DNA from 4 places in the Stutzerimonas tianxiuensis genome. Region 2 is predicted to be linked to each of the others. Evidence: predicted binding sites of a transcription regulator. Region 2 holds the regulator's gene; each other region holds the start of a gene.
What was found. The regulator FliA, encoded in region 2, starts transcription of late flagellar genes. The targets are predictions, from matches to a motif close to CTAAAGTTTNNNNNNNNNNNGCCGNTAA.
Positions count from the first base shown of each region.

Region 1: a site for FliA is predicted at 1,533-1,560, ahead of ACSSNI_RS16360 (methyl-accepting chemotaxis protein). Genes of this name have one in related genera too.
Region 3: a site for FliA is predicted at 2,078-2,105, ahead of ACSSNI_RS08700 (methyl-accepting chemotaxis protein). Genes of this name have one in related genera too.
Region 4: a site for FliA is predicted at 1,966-1,993, ahead of ACSSNI_RS07440 (methyl-accepting chemotaxis protein). Genes of this name have one in related genera too.

Region 1 covers NZ_JBPVWS010000013.1:28,342-32,117, reverse strand. The annotation lists gene ACSSNI_RS16370 (STAS domain-containing protein) at 1-12, opposite strand, end outside; gene ACSSNI_RS16365 (response regulator) at 14-379, opposite strand; gene ACSSNI_RS16360 (methyl-accepting chemotaxis protein) at 398-1,480, opposite strand; gene ACSSNI_RS16355 (sensor histidine kinase) at 1,772-3,145, shown strand; gene ACSSNI_RS16350 (response regulator) at 3,142-3,776, shown strand, end outside.
Region 2 covers NZ_JBPVWS010000002.1:82,585-86,360, forward strand. The annotation lists gene flhF (flagellar biosynthesis protein FlhF) at 1-1,054, shown strand, start outside; gene fleN (flagellar synthesis regulator FleN) at 1,146-1,976, shown strand; gene fliA (RNA polymerase sigma factor FliA) at 1,991-2,716, shown strand; gene ACSSNI_RS03020 (chemotaxis response regulator CheY) at 2,833-3,207, shown strand; gene ACSSNI_RS03025 (protein phosphatase CheZ) at 3,231-3,776, shown strand, end outside.
Region 3 covers NZ_JBPVWS010000005.1:121,527-125,302, reverse strand. The annotation lists gene nfi (deoxyribonuclease V) at 1-472, shown strand, start outside; gene ampD (1,6-anhydro-N-acetylmuramyl-L-alanine amidase AmpD) at 557-1,108, shown strand; gene ampE (regulatory signaling modulator protein AmpE) at 1,133-1,969, shown strand; gene ACSSNI_RS08700 (methyl-accepting chemotaxis protein) at 2,196-3,776, shown strand, end outside.
Region 4 covers NZ_JBPVWS010000004.1:183,333-187,108, forward strand. The annotation lists gene ACSSNI_RS07435 (Mpo1 family 2-hydroxy fatty acid dioxygenase) at 1-133, opposite strand, end outside; gene ACSSNI_RS07440 (methyl-accepting chemotaxis protein) at 252-1,820, opposite strand; gene ACSSNI_RS07445 (3-hydroxyacyl-CoA dehydrogenase) at 2,030-3,547, opposite strand; gene ACSSNI_RS07450 (PaaI family thioesterase) at 3,692-3,776, shown strand, end outside.

The DNA.
Region 1 (3,776 bases), on a different contig from region 2:
GATTTCGAGCATCTCAGCCGACCAGCTTGTCGACAGCGGTCAGCAGTTGCTGCGGCTGGAAGGGCTTGACGATCCAGGCCTTGGCGCCGGCCGCCTGGCCTTCGGCCTTCTTGCCCTGCTCGCTTTCGGTGGTGAGCATGACAATAGGCGTGAAACGGTAGGCCGCGTTGGCCTTGACCGCCTTCACCAGGCCGATGCCATCGAGGTTCGGCATGTTCACGTCGCTGATGATCAGGTTGATCTTCTGCCCGTTGAGCTTGGTCAGTGCGTCCTTGCCATCGACCGCCTCGATGACCTGATGGCCGGCGCCGGTGAGGGTCATCTTCACCAGCTGGCGCATGGAGAGCGAGTCGTCGACGATGAGAATGGTCTTGGCCATGTGATGCTCCTTGTTGAATCAGAAAAAGGTCACGTCGTCGCCGGAGCTCTTGCTACGGGTCTTGCCGTGGCGCTCCTCGTCGGTGGTGAAGTGCTGGTGCAGCTCGCGTAGCCAGCGCTGCGGATCGCGCACCCGGTCGTCGCCGGCACGCACAGCCTGGTCGAGGCGCTGCATGTCGTGCTGCAGGTGATCGAGCATCTGGTCGGTGCGATCTTGGAATTGCAGGCTGACAACGATTTCCTCGATGGTCGCCTGGGTAACGCGGGTCTCCTGCTGCAGCTGCAGCGAGGTGACCGAGAGTTCGTTGAGGCTCTGTCCCAACCCCTGCATGACGTCGCCCGCCACGCTGTCGAGGTAGCTGAGGTTGTCGCGCTCGCGGGTGGTCAGTTCGCCGGCCGCGGTCACAGTGGCGCGGATCGCCTGGTTGATCTCGCTGACCTTGTTGCCCATCTGCTGGCCGGTCTCGGCTGACAGCGTCGACAGCTTGCGCACCTCGTCGGCGACCACCGAGAAACCGCGGCCGTAGTCGCCGGCACGGGCCGCTTCAATGGCGGCATTGAGCGCGAGCAGGTTGGTCTGGCTGGCAATGTCCTGCACGTGCTTGGCCATCGACTGCAGCTCAGCAGCATAGCCGTTGAGATCGGCAATGGTGCCCAGCAGCTCAGCCTTGCGGCCGCTGGCGGCATGGAACGCCGAGGTCACTTCGTTCAAGCGGTTCTGTGCCTGACGCAGGCTGCTGGCCATACCATCGCCGCCGATCACGTTGTCCGACTTGCTCAGGGTCTGGCTGAGCCGATCCGACAATCCAGCAAAATGCTCGAACAGCTGGCGCACGCTGTTTTGCTGGATGTCGCGCACTTGCCCGAGGTTCTTGTCCCAGGTTGGTAACACGGCATTGAGCAGCGGCTCGACCGCCGGGGCGGCAGCCGGCGCTGCGACCACTGGCTCGGAGTTGATCGCCGCGCGAGACGCTCGCGGCTTTAGAAAGACTGCCGCGGCCACGCAGACAGCGCTGCCCGTGCCAGCGATCCAGGGCGAGCCCAGTGCCAGGCCAGCGAGCCCGGTGGCGATTCCAATCCAGAGTGCAGGGTAGGCAAACACAGTGCGGCCTCGCAGGGCAGAGTCGAATGACCGGCACGATAGGCAGCCGCCATCAACGGCGGTATCAGGCAAAACCCTAGGCGGCCCTAGGGTGTCCTAAGGTGTCGGAGCCCTAAAGTTTCCGCCGCCGCTGCCGGGGCATGCATACACCGCCTTACGTCATCATCCGGCTGCACGTTTGCGAGGAACTGCGCGCGGACTAGGCTGAATAGAGCGCTCGCGCAGAAAAACAGCTACCCCTGGAGGCGCCGCACACAGCGGCACCCATCGACCACAGGTAACAGTTCTCAAATGACGGAGCGTGTATCGGACATTGCTGACCGGCTGGGCCCTTCCCCGCAGCTGTTGCGCTGGATGCCCTGGGCCATCGCTACGCTGCATGCGGCTTTTGTGCTGCTGGGCGGCTTGTTGATGGGTGCTCAGCCCTCGGTGGCCATCGTCTGGAGCTTGCTGGCGCTGCTGTTGTCTTCGGCGCTGTGGTGGCTGGCCATCCAGGTCATGCTCCGTTCGATGCGGGCGCAACAGCCAGCTGTCGCCGGAGCTGCAAGCACCCGCGATGCGGACGTTGCTCCTTCGCCGCCAGCCGAGCCGACCGGCACCTATTCGCCGCGGATCTACGAACGGATGGTCGCCAGCCTGCCCGACGGCGTGGTGATCATTCGCAGCGGACAGGTCCGCTTCTGCAATGCGGCGGCCGGCAGCCTGTTCGATCCGAAAGGCGAGGCTCCCTCGGTCACTGGCGAATGGCAGCCCTACATTGCCCCGCATCTGCGGGCACGCGAAACCGAGCGACTGGACCGCCTGCAGTGCGGCGTTATCAGCCCGCTGTGCTTTCGACACGTCATCCTGCTGCGCGTCGACGGCACCCCGTTTCAGGCCGAAGTATGCGAGCTGCTACTGGAAAACGACGGGTACCATGATGTGCTGCTGCTGTTGCGTGACATCAGCGAATCGGAGCGAATGCAGCGCGAGCTGGAACAGGCCAACCAGCGGCTGCAACATCTGTCGCAGCGGCTGATGGAGGTGCAGGAAAGCCAGCGCCGCCAGCTCGCCCGCGACCTGCATGACGACATCGGCCAGCAGCTGACCGCCCTCAAGCTGCACCTGCAGCGGCTGCGCTTGTCATTGGCCCATGAACCGGCGCTGGCCAAGCTGGCCGGCCAGCTCAGTGATGCCGCCGACGAGGCGCTGGGCAAGGTTCGCAGCCTGTCGCTGGCACTGCATCCCCTGCAGCTCGAGACGCTCGGGTTGCAGGCTGCCGTGCAGTGGCATCTGTCGCGCTTCCTCGAAGCTGCGCACACCCGTTGGTCGCTTAAGCTCGAGGGCAAAACGGTCGACCTTTCTCCCGATGTCGCCCTGGTGGCGTTCCGCATCGTTCAGGAAGCGGTGAACAACGTTGCCCGCCATGCCTGCGCCGGCCGTGTGGACGTGCTCATCTGCCGCACAGACGATGCCCTGCGCGTCGAAATCATTGATGACGGCGTCGGCTTCGACGTTCGAGCGGCTCGCACACGCGCTCAAAGTCTGGGCCTGACCAGCATGGAGGAACGCGCCGCGGCGTTGAGTGGAGAATTGAACATAGCCAGCCTCAGCGGGGTCGGCACACGGGTAACCATGCAGCTGCCGATCGCAGCAGCATGTCCGCATACTGGAGTAAAGGCATGAAACGGGTAGCACTGATCGACGATCATGGACTGGTCAGAGCGGGCCTGCGGGCGCTGGTGCAGGACCAGCCGGGATACGAGGTGGTGGCCGAAGGGGCCGACGGCAGCGAGGTGCACGGCATTCTTTCCCGCCTCAAGCCAGACATCCTGCTGCTGGACATCAGCATGAAGCACATGAGTGGCCTGGACGCCCTGCGTCAGTGGCGCACAGAGTTCCCGGACGTACAGATTCTGATCCTGTCGATGCACACCACGCCGGACTACGTCTTGCAGGCGCTGCGCCTGGGCGCCAGCGGTTACCTGCTCAAGGACGCCGCCGCGCAGGAACTTGAGCTGGCACTGAGGGCGCTGTCGCGCAACGAGTCCTACCTCAGCCCCGGCATCGCGCAGACCGTCATCCAGTCGGCGGTGATCGAAGGCGGCCAGCGCGCCGAGCCTGCTGCCGCGCAGCTGACGCCACGCCAGATCGAAATCCTGCGGCTGATTGTGCGCGGCGTGTCGACCCGTGAGATTGCGAGCGGCCTGGGCCTGAGCGTGAAGACTGTCGATGCGCACCGGGCGCAGATCATGGATCGGCTCAAGCTGCGCGACGTGCCTTCGCTGGTTCTGTATGCGCTGCGCAAGGGCCTGGT
Region 2 (3,776 bases):
CGCCGAAATCAGCGCGCCAGCGCGCGGTTCGGCTGGTCAGGATCGTCAGCTGCTTGACGAGAAGCCCGCAGCTGCGCCCCAGGTAACCCCCGGCGCCGCGAGCCCGTCGTTCGAATCGCGTGCGGTCGAGGCGATGCAGTCGGAGTTGCAGGGTCTGCGTGAACTGATCGAAGTGCAGCTCGGTTCGATTGCCTGGGGGCAGGAGCAGAGCCGCCGTCCGCAACAGGCTGGCCTCTGGCGCCGCCTGCAGCGCATCGGTTTGCCGGCCGAACTGTCTCGCGCCTTGCTTGAAAAAGTCTCCACCGTATCGGAGCCACGCCAGGCCTGGCGGATGTTATTGGCTCATCTGGCGCAATCGATCAAGGTGACCAAGGTCGAGCCGCTGGAAGAGGGCGGGGTGATCGCTCTGGTCGGCCCAGCCGGTGCCGGCAAGACGACCACCCTGGCCAAGCTCGCTGCACGCTACGTGCTCAAGCACGGCCCGCAGAGCATCGCTCTGGCGAGCATGGACAACTATCGGATTGGGGCTCAGGAACAGCTGAAAACACTGGGGCGTATTCTCGACGTACCGGTTATTCAGCTGGACCCGAGTCAGCCCTTGAGCAAAACACTAGCGCCGCTGGCTCGTAAGCGCCTGATTCTTGTCGATACCGCTGGTCTACCCGCGGGTGACTCGATGATGAAGGTGCAGCTCGAAGCGTTGGCGGACCGTGGCATCAAGGCGAAAAATTATCTGGTTCTGCCAGCGACCAGCCAGAGCCAGGTGCTCAAGGCGACCTGGCACAATTACCGCCGTTGCGGGCTGGCTGGCTGCATCCTGACTAAACTGGATGAGGCCGGCAGCCTGGGCGATGTGTTGGGGCTTATCATCAGTCAGCATCTGCCTATCGCTTACCTCGCCGATGGGCCGCGTATTCCGGACGACCTGCATCTGCCTCGCAGTCACCAGTTGGTCAGTCGTGCGGTGAGCTTGCAATCGGAAGAGAATCCGAGCGAGGAAACCATGGCTGACATGTTCTCCGATCTTTACAACGGTTCTCGGAAGGTCGGATGAACGCTTTGCTACGTGTGACACACAAAGAAGACGCGTTCGGGCTGAACGCATCGATGGCCCTAGGGCTCCAGCAAGAGATAGGCGTGTGAAAATGGGTATGCATCCCGTACAGGTTATTGCAGTGACCGGCGGCAAAGGTGGCGTCGGCAAGACCAACGTATCGGTCAATCTGTCCTTGGCGCTGGCCGATCTCGGGCGTCGGGTCGTATTGCTCGACGCCGACCTTGGTCTGGCCAACGTCGATGTGTTGCTCGGCCTGACAACCAAACGCACCCTGGCTGATGTCATTGCCGGTGAATGCGATCTGCGTGACGTGCTGATCCAGGGGCCGGGCGGCATCCGCATCGTGCCGGCCGCATCCGGCACGCAGAGCATGGTGCAGCTATCGACGCTGCAGCACTCCGGCCTGATCCAAGCGTTCAGCGATATCGGCGATGACATCGATGTGCTGATCATCGACACCGCCGCCGGCATTGGTGACGGGGTAGTGAGCTTTGTGCGCGCCGCACAGGAAGTGCTGCTGGTGGTGACCGACGAACCCACGTCGATCACCGATGCCTACGCGCTGATCAAACTGCTCAATCGCGACTACGGCATCAGCCGCTTCCGGGTACTGGCCAACATGGCCCATGCGCCGCAGGAAGGCCGCAATCTATTCGCCAAGTTGACCAAGGTGACTGAGCGCTTCCTGGACGTGGCGCTGCAGTATGTAGGCGCGATTCCTTACGATGAGTCTGTGCGCAAGGCCGTGCAGAAGCAGCGCGCCGTTTATGAAGCTTACCCCCGTGCAAAGTGTTCGCTGGCGTTCAAGGCCATCGCGCAGAAAGTTGACACCTGGCCGTTGCCGGCAACGCCACGCGGTCATCTGGAGTTCTTTGTGGAGCGCCTGGTAAGGCCCGCCGCAGAGCCTAACGAACAATAGCGGCTGGATTCGGTATGTATTACAGCAAAGCTCAGGCTAAAGACTCGCAGTACCAACTCATCGATCAATACGCGCCGCTGGTCAAACGCATTGCTTACCACCTCCTGGCGCGTTTGCCGGCGAGCGTGCAGGTCGACGACCTGATGCAGGCTGGGATGATCGGCTTGCTGGAAGCGTCAAAGAAATATGACGCCGGCAAGGGTGCGAGTTTCGAGACTTACGCGGGTATTCGCATACGCGGTGCGATGCTCGACGAGGTGCGCAAGGGTGATTGGGCGCCGCGTTCGGTACACCGGAATTCGCGCATGGTCAGTGAGGCGATTCGGGCAATTGAGGCCAGAACAGGACGCGACGCTAAAGATCAGGAAGTTGCGGCCGAACTTAAATTGAGTCTCGATGAGTACTACGGCATTCTGGGCGACACCTTGGGCAGCCGCCTGTTCAGCTTCGATGATCTGCTTCAGGAAGGTGAGCATGGGGAGTTCGAGGAGGATGCTGCCAGCACCCATCCGGAACCGTCCCGCGATCTCGAAGACGAGCGTTTTCAACAGGCGTTGGCTGAAGCCATCGGCAACCTGCCCGAACGTGAAAAGTTGGTGCTTTCGCTGTATTACGACGAAGAGTTGAACTTGAAGGAAATCGGTCAGGTACTGGGCGTCAGTGAATCGCGGGTGAGCCAATTGCACAGTCAGTGCGCGGCACGTCTGCGGGCTCGTCTTGGCGAGTGGCGCGCGCGTTAACGACCGGTTTGCAACAAAGCATTAGAGACCGCTTACGAGCTTCATTCATGAGGCCCGCAAACAGACCGTGAGCAGGTCTCGGATTCGGGTTTACGGAGGTGTACTTGGACAAGAACATGAAAATCCTCATCGTCGACGATTTTTCGACCATGAGACGGATCATCAAGAACCTCTTGCGCGATCTGGGCTTTACCAATACCGCCGAAGCGGACGACGGCACTACTGCTTTGCCAATGCTGAAGAGCGGAAGTTTCGATTTTCTCGTCACCGACTGGAACATGCCCGGCATGAGCGGCATCGACCTGCTGCGCGCTGTGCGCGCCGACGAGCGCCTCAAGCACCTGCCGGTGTTGATGGTGACCGCCGAGGCGAAGCGCGATCAGATCATCGAGGCCGCGCAGGCTGGCGTTAACGGATACGTGGTCAAGCCATTCACGGCTCAAGTGCTCAAAGAAAAGATCGAAAAGATCTTCGAGCGCGTCAACGGCTGAAGCAGTAACGCCGCGAGGGCACTATGACGCAAGCAGACCAAGGCCTGGCAGAGTTCGAAGCGACTCTGAGGGCTCATGCACCCCAATTGATTGAAAGTCTGCAGCAAGGCCGCTTCGAAGAAGCGACGCAGATGTTTAACGAGCTCAATCAGGCGCGCAACCTGGGGCTGTACCAGGAAGTCGGCAAGCTCACGCGTGAGCTGCACAACGCCATCGTCAAGCTCGAAATGGACACCTGTGCGACGGGGGGTGATCCGTCGCCAATCACCGACGCCACGGACCGATTGTCCTACGTGGTGGAGATGACCGAAAAAGCGGCCAACCGCACCATGGACCTGGTTGAGGAATCGGCGCCGCTGGTGAACTACGTCAGCTACGAAGCCCAGAGCCTGACTGCCGATTGGCAGCGCTTCATGCGTCGCGATATGAACGCTGAACAGTTCCGCGACCTGGTCAAACGCATCGATCAGTTTCTCCAGCGCAGCATGAACGATGGCAGTCAGCTGTCGCAGAACCTTAGCGAAATCATGCTGGCCCAGGATTTCCAGGACCTTACCGGTCAGGTGATC
Region 3 (3,776 bases), on a different contig from region 2:
AATTCCGACGTGCATGCCCTACATCCCGGGGCTGCTGTCGTTTCGCGAGCTGCCTGCCGTGCTGCAGGCGCTCGACTCCCTTGATCAGACGCCCGATCTGATCTTTTCCGATGGGCATGGCATTGCGCATCCGCGGGGGCTTGGCATTGCTGCTCATCTAGGGGTGGTTACCGGCCTGCCGACCATCGGCGTGGCGAAAAAAATCCTCACCGGGCTTCATCAGCCGCTCGGCGAGCAGCGCGGCGATAAGGTCGACCTGCTGGACAAAGCAGGAAAGGTGATCGGCACGGTTTTACGCAGCAAGGATAAGGTTCGCCCTCTGATCATTTCGCCGGGCAACCGGGTCAGCCTGGAAAGCGCCCCGCAATTGGTCATGCGTTACGTCACCCGCTATCGACTGCCTGAGCCGACGCGCCTGGCCGATCGTCTGGCCTCGCGCCGTGATGAGAAGCGCGTGGCCGTCAGTAAGTGATGGATCCGGAATAGCCTGGCCGCTTGCAGCGGGGCAGCTGCAGGCGCTAGCCTGCAGGCCTCCGTTCAGCCAGGTTTCGCCGCGATGCAGTTGGATCATGCGACAGGATGGTGCCGAGGCATTCGCCATTGCCCTTCGCCCAACTTCAACCTGCGTCCGGACGGCGAGATTTCGCTGCTGGTCATTCACAACATCAGTCTGCCACCGGGCCAGTTCGGAACCGGAAAGGTCCAGCAATTCTTCCAGAACTGTCTGCCCTGTGACGAGCACCCCTTCTTTGAAGAAATAGCGAACCTGCAGGTGTCCGCGCACTTCCTGATCGAACGTGACGGCGCGATTACCCAATTCGTCTCCTGCCTTGATCGCGCATGGCACGCCGGTGTGTCGTGCTTCGGTGATCGGCAAAGCTGCAACGATTTCTCCCTTGGCATCGAGCTGGAGGGCACTGATGAATTGCCATTCAGCGAAGCCCAGTACGACAGCCTGACTTCTCTGTGTCGTCTGCTTCAGCAAGCCTATCCGGCAATCACGCCGGAGCGGGTTTGTGGCCATAGCGATATCGCGCCGGGTCGCAAGACCGACCCCGGCCCCGCATTTGACTGGCAGCGTTTGCGCACCGCTTCAATCGTGGTGTGAGACTGCCCTGACAGGATTCGACAGATGATTTTTCTCGTGGTGTTCTTGGCGCTGGTCATCGATAAGCTCACCGATTGGCGTCGCGGGGTACAGGACGACGGCCCTTGGCTGCGCCTGCTGGCGCGCGTCGATGGCGGTGCGGGAACGGCTTATGGACCATGGCTGAGTCTGTTCTTCCTGGTGCTGCTGCCGGTGCTGTTGCTCGGCATGCTGTTGCTGGCGCTAGAGCCGCTGGCCTATGGCTGGCTAAGCCTGCCTTTGCATTTGCTGGTGTTGCTCTACAGCCTGGGTCGCGGCCAGGGCAAACGCGAGCTCGGGCCGTTCCGCGATGCCTGGCGTCGTGGCGATGACGAAGCCGCAGCGCTGGTCGCCGAACGTGATTTGGGGCTCAGTGCGACGGATGCACCGGGCCTGCTGCGTGCCGTGGAAGCACAGCTGCTCTGGCGCAGCCATCAAGGCTTTTTTGCGGTGATCTTCTGGTACGTGTTGCTTGGACCCGTCGCGGCGCTCGCCTATCGGCTGCTGGCGTTGACCATTGATCACGCCAAGTCCGAGGCCGTATGCGAGCGGGCGAGCCAGTTCAGGCATGCCTTCGACTGGCTGCCGGTGCGGGTTCTGCTCGCCAGTTTCGGCTTGGTCGGAAATTTCGTCGCCGCCAATCGCGCCATGCTTGAGGACTTGTTGAACTGGGGCGTGCCTGCGCCACAGTTACTGGCCAAGGTCGGTCCCGTGGCGGCCGACCTGGAAGGGGCTTACGCGGGGCAGGCGGGCATCCTGAGGCTCGACAGCCTTGCCGCCTTGCTGGTGCGTGCTCGCATCCTCTGGTATGCGGCAATCGCGCTATGGATTCTCTTTCTCTAACGCGTCGATAACGCCCAGCGTGAGCTGCGGACGCCCTGCATAAGTGCGGTGGATATGCCGGAATCGGCGTGTCTTCTGCCAGTTGTAGGGGTGTCACTCTGCTATTACCTTAAGTTACACAAGCCCCGTCCGATATCCCGTATAAGTTTTCTCGCACCATTCTCTGACGAGCCCTGCCGCAGCCTCGACGCTGACGGCAATACAACAAAAAATTGGGAGACGTCTTTTGAAAAGTCTGTTGTATCCGGCTATCGCCCTGATGAACCGTCTGAGCTTCGGCATGAAGTTCAGCCTGATCAGCGTTCTCTTTTTCGTCCCCATGCTGTTGACCAACTTCTATCTGGTACGCGACTCGTACCAAGAGTTTGTGGGCACTCGCACTGAACTGCGCAGCCTGGAACTACTGGGCACGGCGTTGCAGCTGCGCCGAGAAATGGAAGACTGGAAAGATCTGGTCGAGATCGAAGGCATCATCGGCCAGACCGGTGAAGTGCAGGCGTTGGTGACCCGCCTGGCCAGTGCCGAACGAGAACTTTCCGCCCGGATGCAGAACCTGACGCCGGTCAGCGACAACCCTGAGCAGGTCGCTGAATTCAGCCAGCGCCGGGATGAACTGGACGCCGCGCTGCGTGAAGCACAGTCGCAGCAGTCGCTGCAGGCCAAGGCTGCGATGGCCCGTGCGTTGCTGGGCAAGGCCCAGGTAATGATCAAGCTGATCGCCAGCCAGTCGGGCTTGAGCCAGGACAGTCAGCGCGATGTACGGCTGCTCTCCGAACTGCTGACCTCGGCGACGCCGTCCATCACCGCTGCGCTCGGTGAAGGTCGGGCAGTGGGCTCCTATACCTTTGGCCAGGGGTACCTGAACTCCGATGCCAGCAACAAACTGGACGACCTCTTGCTCGAGCTGGAAAAGCAGCAGGCGCAATACGCTGCCCAGCTGCAGGATGTGCTGGGCAGCAGCCCTGCCGCGCAGCGCCAACTGGATGCTCAGGCGACGGCCAGTCGCAACTCGCTGCAGTCGAGCAGCGACATCTTCCAGGACCAGGTGATCATGGCCGAAGCCCTGGATCAGCCCTGGGATAAATTCTACGACCTGATCAGCGCCGAGATGGCGAAGACCTATGCGCTCAATGACGCCATTCTCAGCTTTCTCGACGATGAGCTCGAGCAGCGGCTCGAGCAGAAGCAACTGCTGATGGTGCTGCTGCTGACCGCGCTGGCGTTGGTCTTTGTGCTCGTCGTTTACCTCTACAGCGCGTTCTACATATCGACTCGTGCGTCGTTGCGCAGCCTCGGCGCGACCATGGATAAAGTGGCTGCCGGCGACATGACGGCACGCTTCAAGGTGCAGAGCCGCGACGAACTCGGTGAGCTGGGCCAGGTGTTCAACGAGACCGTTTCGAAGATCCGTGAACTCATCGAGCGCGTCGGGCACACGGTGGGCGAGGTGGAGCGTCAGGCTTCGCGCGTCGAGACTGTTTCCGGCGAGAGCAACCAGACGGTGTCCGAGCAGCGCGGGCAGATCGAGCAGGTTGCCACGGCAATGAACGAGATGTCGGCGACTGCGCAGGAAGTTGCCACCAGCGCCGAAGCTGCAGTGGGCAGCGCGCAAAGCGTCAACGACGAAACCGTCAGCGGTCGCACTCTGGTCGAGGCGCAGGTGAGCGGCATTGGTCTGCTGGCTGCCGAGATCGAACAATCGGTCACCGTGATCAACCAGCTGGCAAGCGACAGCAAAGCCATCAGCCAGGTGCTGGATGTCATCAAGGGCGTGGCAGAACAGACCAACCTGCTGGCGCTCAATGCC
Region 4 (3,776 bases), on a different contig from region 2:
CCAGACCTGGTCGCGATAGCAGCACCGCGACAGCCAGGACGATCATCGGAATGCCGATGAAATGGCTGAGCAGGTTGCGCGGGTCTCGGTGATAGGCCGCGTACTGGGCAAGGTGGTCGGTGAGCGTTTTCATGGCGGACTCCGGATAGCCTGACTGGCAAGCTTAGTCAGCTTGGCGGGAAGCCGCGCGGCTTCCGCCGGTCATTGAGTGCCAAAGGCCACGGCGCTTGTGCCAAACACGCCGCGTTCCGCTAGGGCTCCGGACGGTAGCCCAATCGCAGACCACCCCACTGGCGCCCGCCAACCATGATCGGCACCGAGAGGTCATGCATCAGCTCGCCGGTATCACGGCTGTAGGTCTGCAACAGCACCTTGCGCTCGTGGCTGCCGCAGCGCGCTCCGGTGCGGTCATTGAACAGGCGTTTGCTGCGGCTCTTGACCTTGTCGATCTCAGGGTCGCCCACCGGCGGCTGGCTAAAAGCACGGTTGTGGGTCGGAACGTAGCCGTCGGGCGTGGTGGCGATGGCGTAAACCAACGCCTCGCTACGCGCGAGCAAGGGCTCCTGAATCGCAGGTAGTACCTCGTCGGCATAGCGATCGAAGCGGGTGTTGTAACGAATCGGGTTGGTGCCCGGCTGCGCCCGGTAATTGCGGTCGAACAGATCGTCGAGAGTCAAGCGCCCGGCTTGCAGGTCCGCCTCGAAACGCGCACCGATGGCCGCCGCGCCTTCGCGCGCCAGGTCGAAAACGTTCTGATGGTAGGCATCCAGCTGGACCTCCGCGAGCTGCTCGCTGACCGTTTCCGCCTGCTCGACGAGCTTCTCTGCCGCCTGTTCGAGCTGGCGCGTCTGGGTCTCGCTCTCCAGTGCGTCGCCACGCAACTGCTCTAGCGCGACGAACAACTGCGCCAGTCGCTCATGATTGCTTGCCGTGCCGGCCGCGATCTCCGCCACCTGGGTTTCGACATTGCCAGCCAGATCAGCAATTCCGCTCAGCTGAGTACCCGTCCCTGCGATCTGAGCGGCGGCCTCGTCCAGTTCACTGGCCTGCTTCTGAATATGGCTGACCACCGCGCCACTTTGCTCACGGATATCGCTGACCATCCGACCGACCTCTTCGGTAGCACTACTGGTGCGTCCGGCCAGGTTGCGCACCTCATCAGCGACCACGGCAAAGCCACGCCCGGCTTCACCGGCGCGCGCGGCTTCGATCGCGGCATTGAGCGCAAGCAGATTGGTCTGGCTGGCGATGGATTGAATCACCTCGGTGATCTGACGGATCTCTTCGGTACGGGCCGAGAGCCCATCAAGCAGTTCGCGGCTGGCCTCGGTCTGTGCGCTGAGTTGCTGCATACGTTCGATAGCGTGTTGGAGCTCAATACGGCCGGTATCACTGCTGCGCCGCACGGCCTCGGCCGCCTCTAAGGCCTGCCGCGCTCGGACAGCGCTGTCCTGCTCCGTCGCGGTCATCGCCTCGGCGCCATTGGCAATCTCGCTGACCGCGACCAGCTGCGACTGTAGCCGTGCCGCCAGTTGTTCAGCACTGAACGACACCTGAGCGGCCGACAGCGCGTTATGGCAGGTATGCCGCGAGAGACTCTTGCTCAGCGCAGCGGAGCTCAGCTCGCTGGCGTCTTCTGCAATCGGGGCTTTTGCCGCTGTGCGCCACGGACCCAGCCAGGGCCAAAGGGCCAGTAGCAGAACTGAAATCGCCGTCAGATAGAACGGCAGCTCCATCCAGCCATGAAACAGCAGCAATCCCAACAGAGCCGCCGCGTGCAACAGGCAGGCCCTGGGGTGTAGGCGGAAGGTTGGGCGCATCGGTGGCCTCTTGTTTTCATCCGGTAAAAAGGCGTTGTACCACCTCTGCCAACAAAGAACATTGTCCCTTGGTGGCACATGGCCTTGCCGAGCACGGCACGATTGCGCAACCCCAGCAATCGTCCGGCGCGGCAGACTTACCGGTTTAGCGGCTGGATGCAGCCAACCTTAAGCGGCGCTTAGTCTGAACTTGCGCTCAGGCGTTCGCCTTAGCGCGCCTGATCCGGCACCGTCAGCGGCAGACCGAGCTGCACCCGGCGCCGCAACCAAGGGCTTGGGCGATAGCGCGGTTCCTGCCCGTAGCAGCGCTGCATGCCCTCGAGAATGGTCAGGATTCGGGCCGGGTTGTAGTGCGCGGCAAACCCCAGCGGACCCTTTGGATAGCCGAGGGCCACCGTTACAGCGCGGTCGAGTGTCTCCGGAGAGGCAATGCCCTTCTGAGCGATCTCGCACCCCAGATTGACGATACTGGCCACGATGCGCTGACTGACGAAGCCCGGCGAGTCGTTGATGACTTCTACGGGCACACCGTCGGCCCCTAACGCCTGACGTGCCTGCGCCTCCAGCCCCGGATCGAGCGCAGGCTGACGCATCAGCACGCGGCGTCTGTCGAGGTCGCTGAACGGGTCCAGCGCAATGGTGCGCACCGCGGGCAGCGCCAGCCGCTCGATGCAATGGCTGGCATCCTCACCCAGCGGCGTGATCAGGCAGATTGCCTGGTCCGAAGGCTCGGCACCGTCCTCCAGCACCGCGCCTGCCTGTTGCAGGACTGAGCCAACCTGGCTGCGCAGCGCGGGCTCGATACTGTCCAGCCAGAACGGTCGGTCAATGGTCACCAGCTCGTAGCGGGGCTCCGGCGAGCGGATCTGCTGCCCTTCTTCGTAGCGATAGAAGCCCTGGCCGGTCTTGCGTCCGAGCAACCCGGCCGCCACCCGCTGGGCAGCGAGATAGGACGGGGTGTAGCGCGGGTCGTAGTAGAACTGGTCATGCACCGACTCCATCACCGCATGGGATATGTCCAGCCCGGTCAGATCGAACAACTCGAACGGGCCCATTCGAAACCCTGGGCCGTCACGCAGGATGCGGTCGATCTGTTCTGGCGTGGCGATACCCTCGCTGAGAATCCGCTGCGCCTCGGTGCCATAAGCGCGTCCGGCGTGGTTGACCAGAAAACCGGGGGTGTCCGGGGTGATGGCGGGAAAGTGCCCCGCGTGCTCGGCCAGTTGCACCAGCCGCTCGATCACCGACGGATCAGTCCGTTCACCGCGAACCACCTCGACCAGCTTCATCAGCGTCACCGGGTTGAAGAAGTGGTAACCCGCCACTCGCTCGGGCCGCTTGCAGGCACTGGCGATGCGGGTGACTGACAGCGACGAGGTGTTGGTCGCGAGGACGGCATCGGCAGCGATCAAGCCTTCTAGCTCGACGAACAGACTCTGCTTGGCTTCCAGGTTTTCCACGATGGCTTCGATCAGGAGGTCGCAGCCGGACAGTTCGGCCAGCTGATGCGCCGGCTGCATGCGCTCAAGGATTGCTGTCAGCTCATCGGCACTCATGCGCCCCTTGGCTACGCTGCGCTCGAGCAGCTCGCGATTAAACTGCAAGGCCTGGTCGATGGTTTCGGGGCGACTGTCGTAGAGCCAGACCTGCTGGCCAGCGCTGGCGAAAAGCTGCGCGATGCCGCGCCCCATAGCGCCGGCGCCGATGATGCCGATACGAGAAAACATGGAAACCTCCTTAATAGAGATGGCGTTGCAAAGCGACCGCTTTAACTCAATCTTTATTTCGCACTGCGAAACGTTATTCCATCCAATTGACCACGAGCCTAAAGACTGCCAGTCTCCTTAGCAAGCCATCCGTGATCGAACGCCATGTCCGCAACCGACTACTCACCTGACCAACTGCTGCAGGTCCACGCCTCCGTTACCGGCTTCTTCCAGGACATCGGCTGCGAGC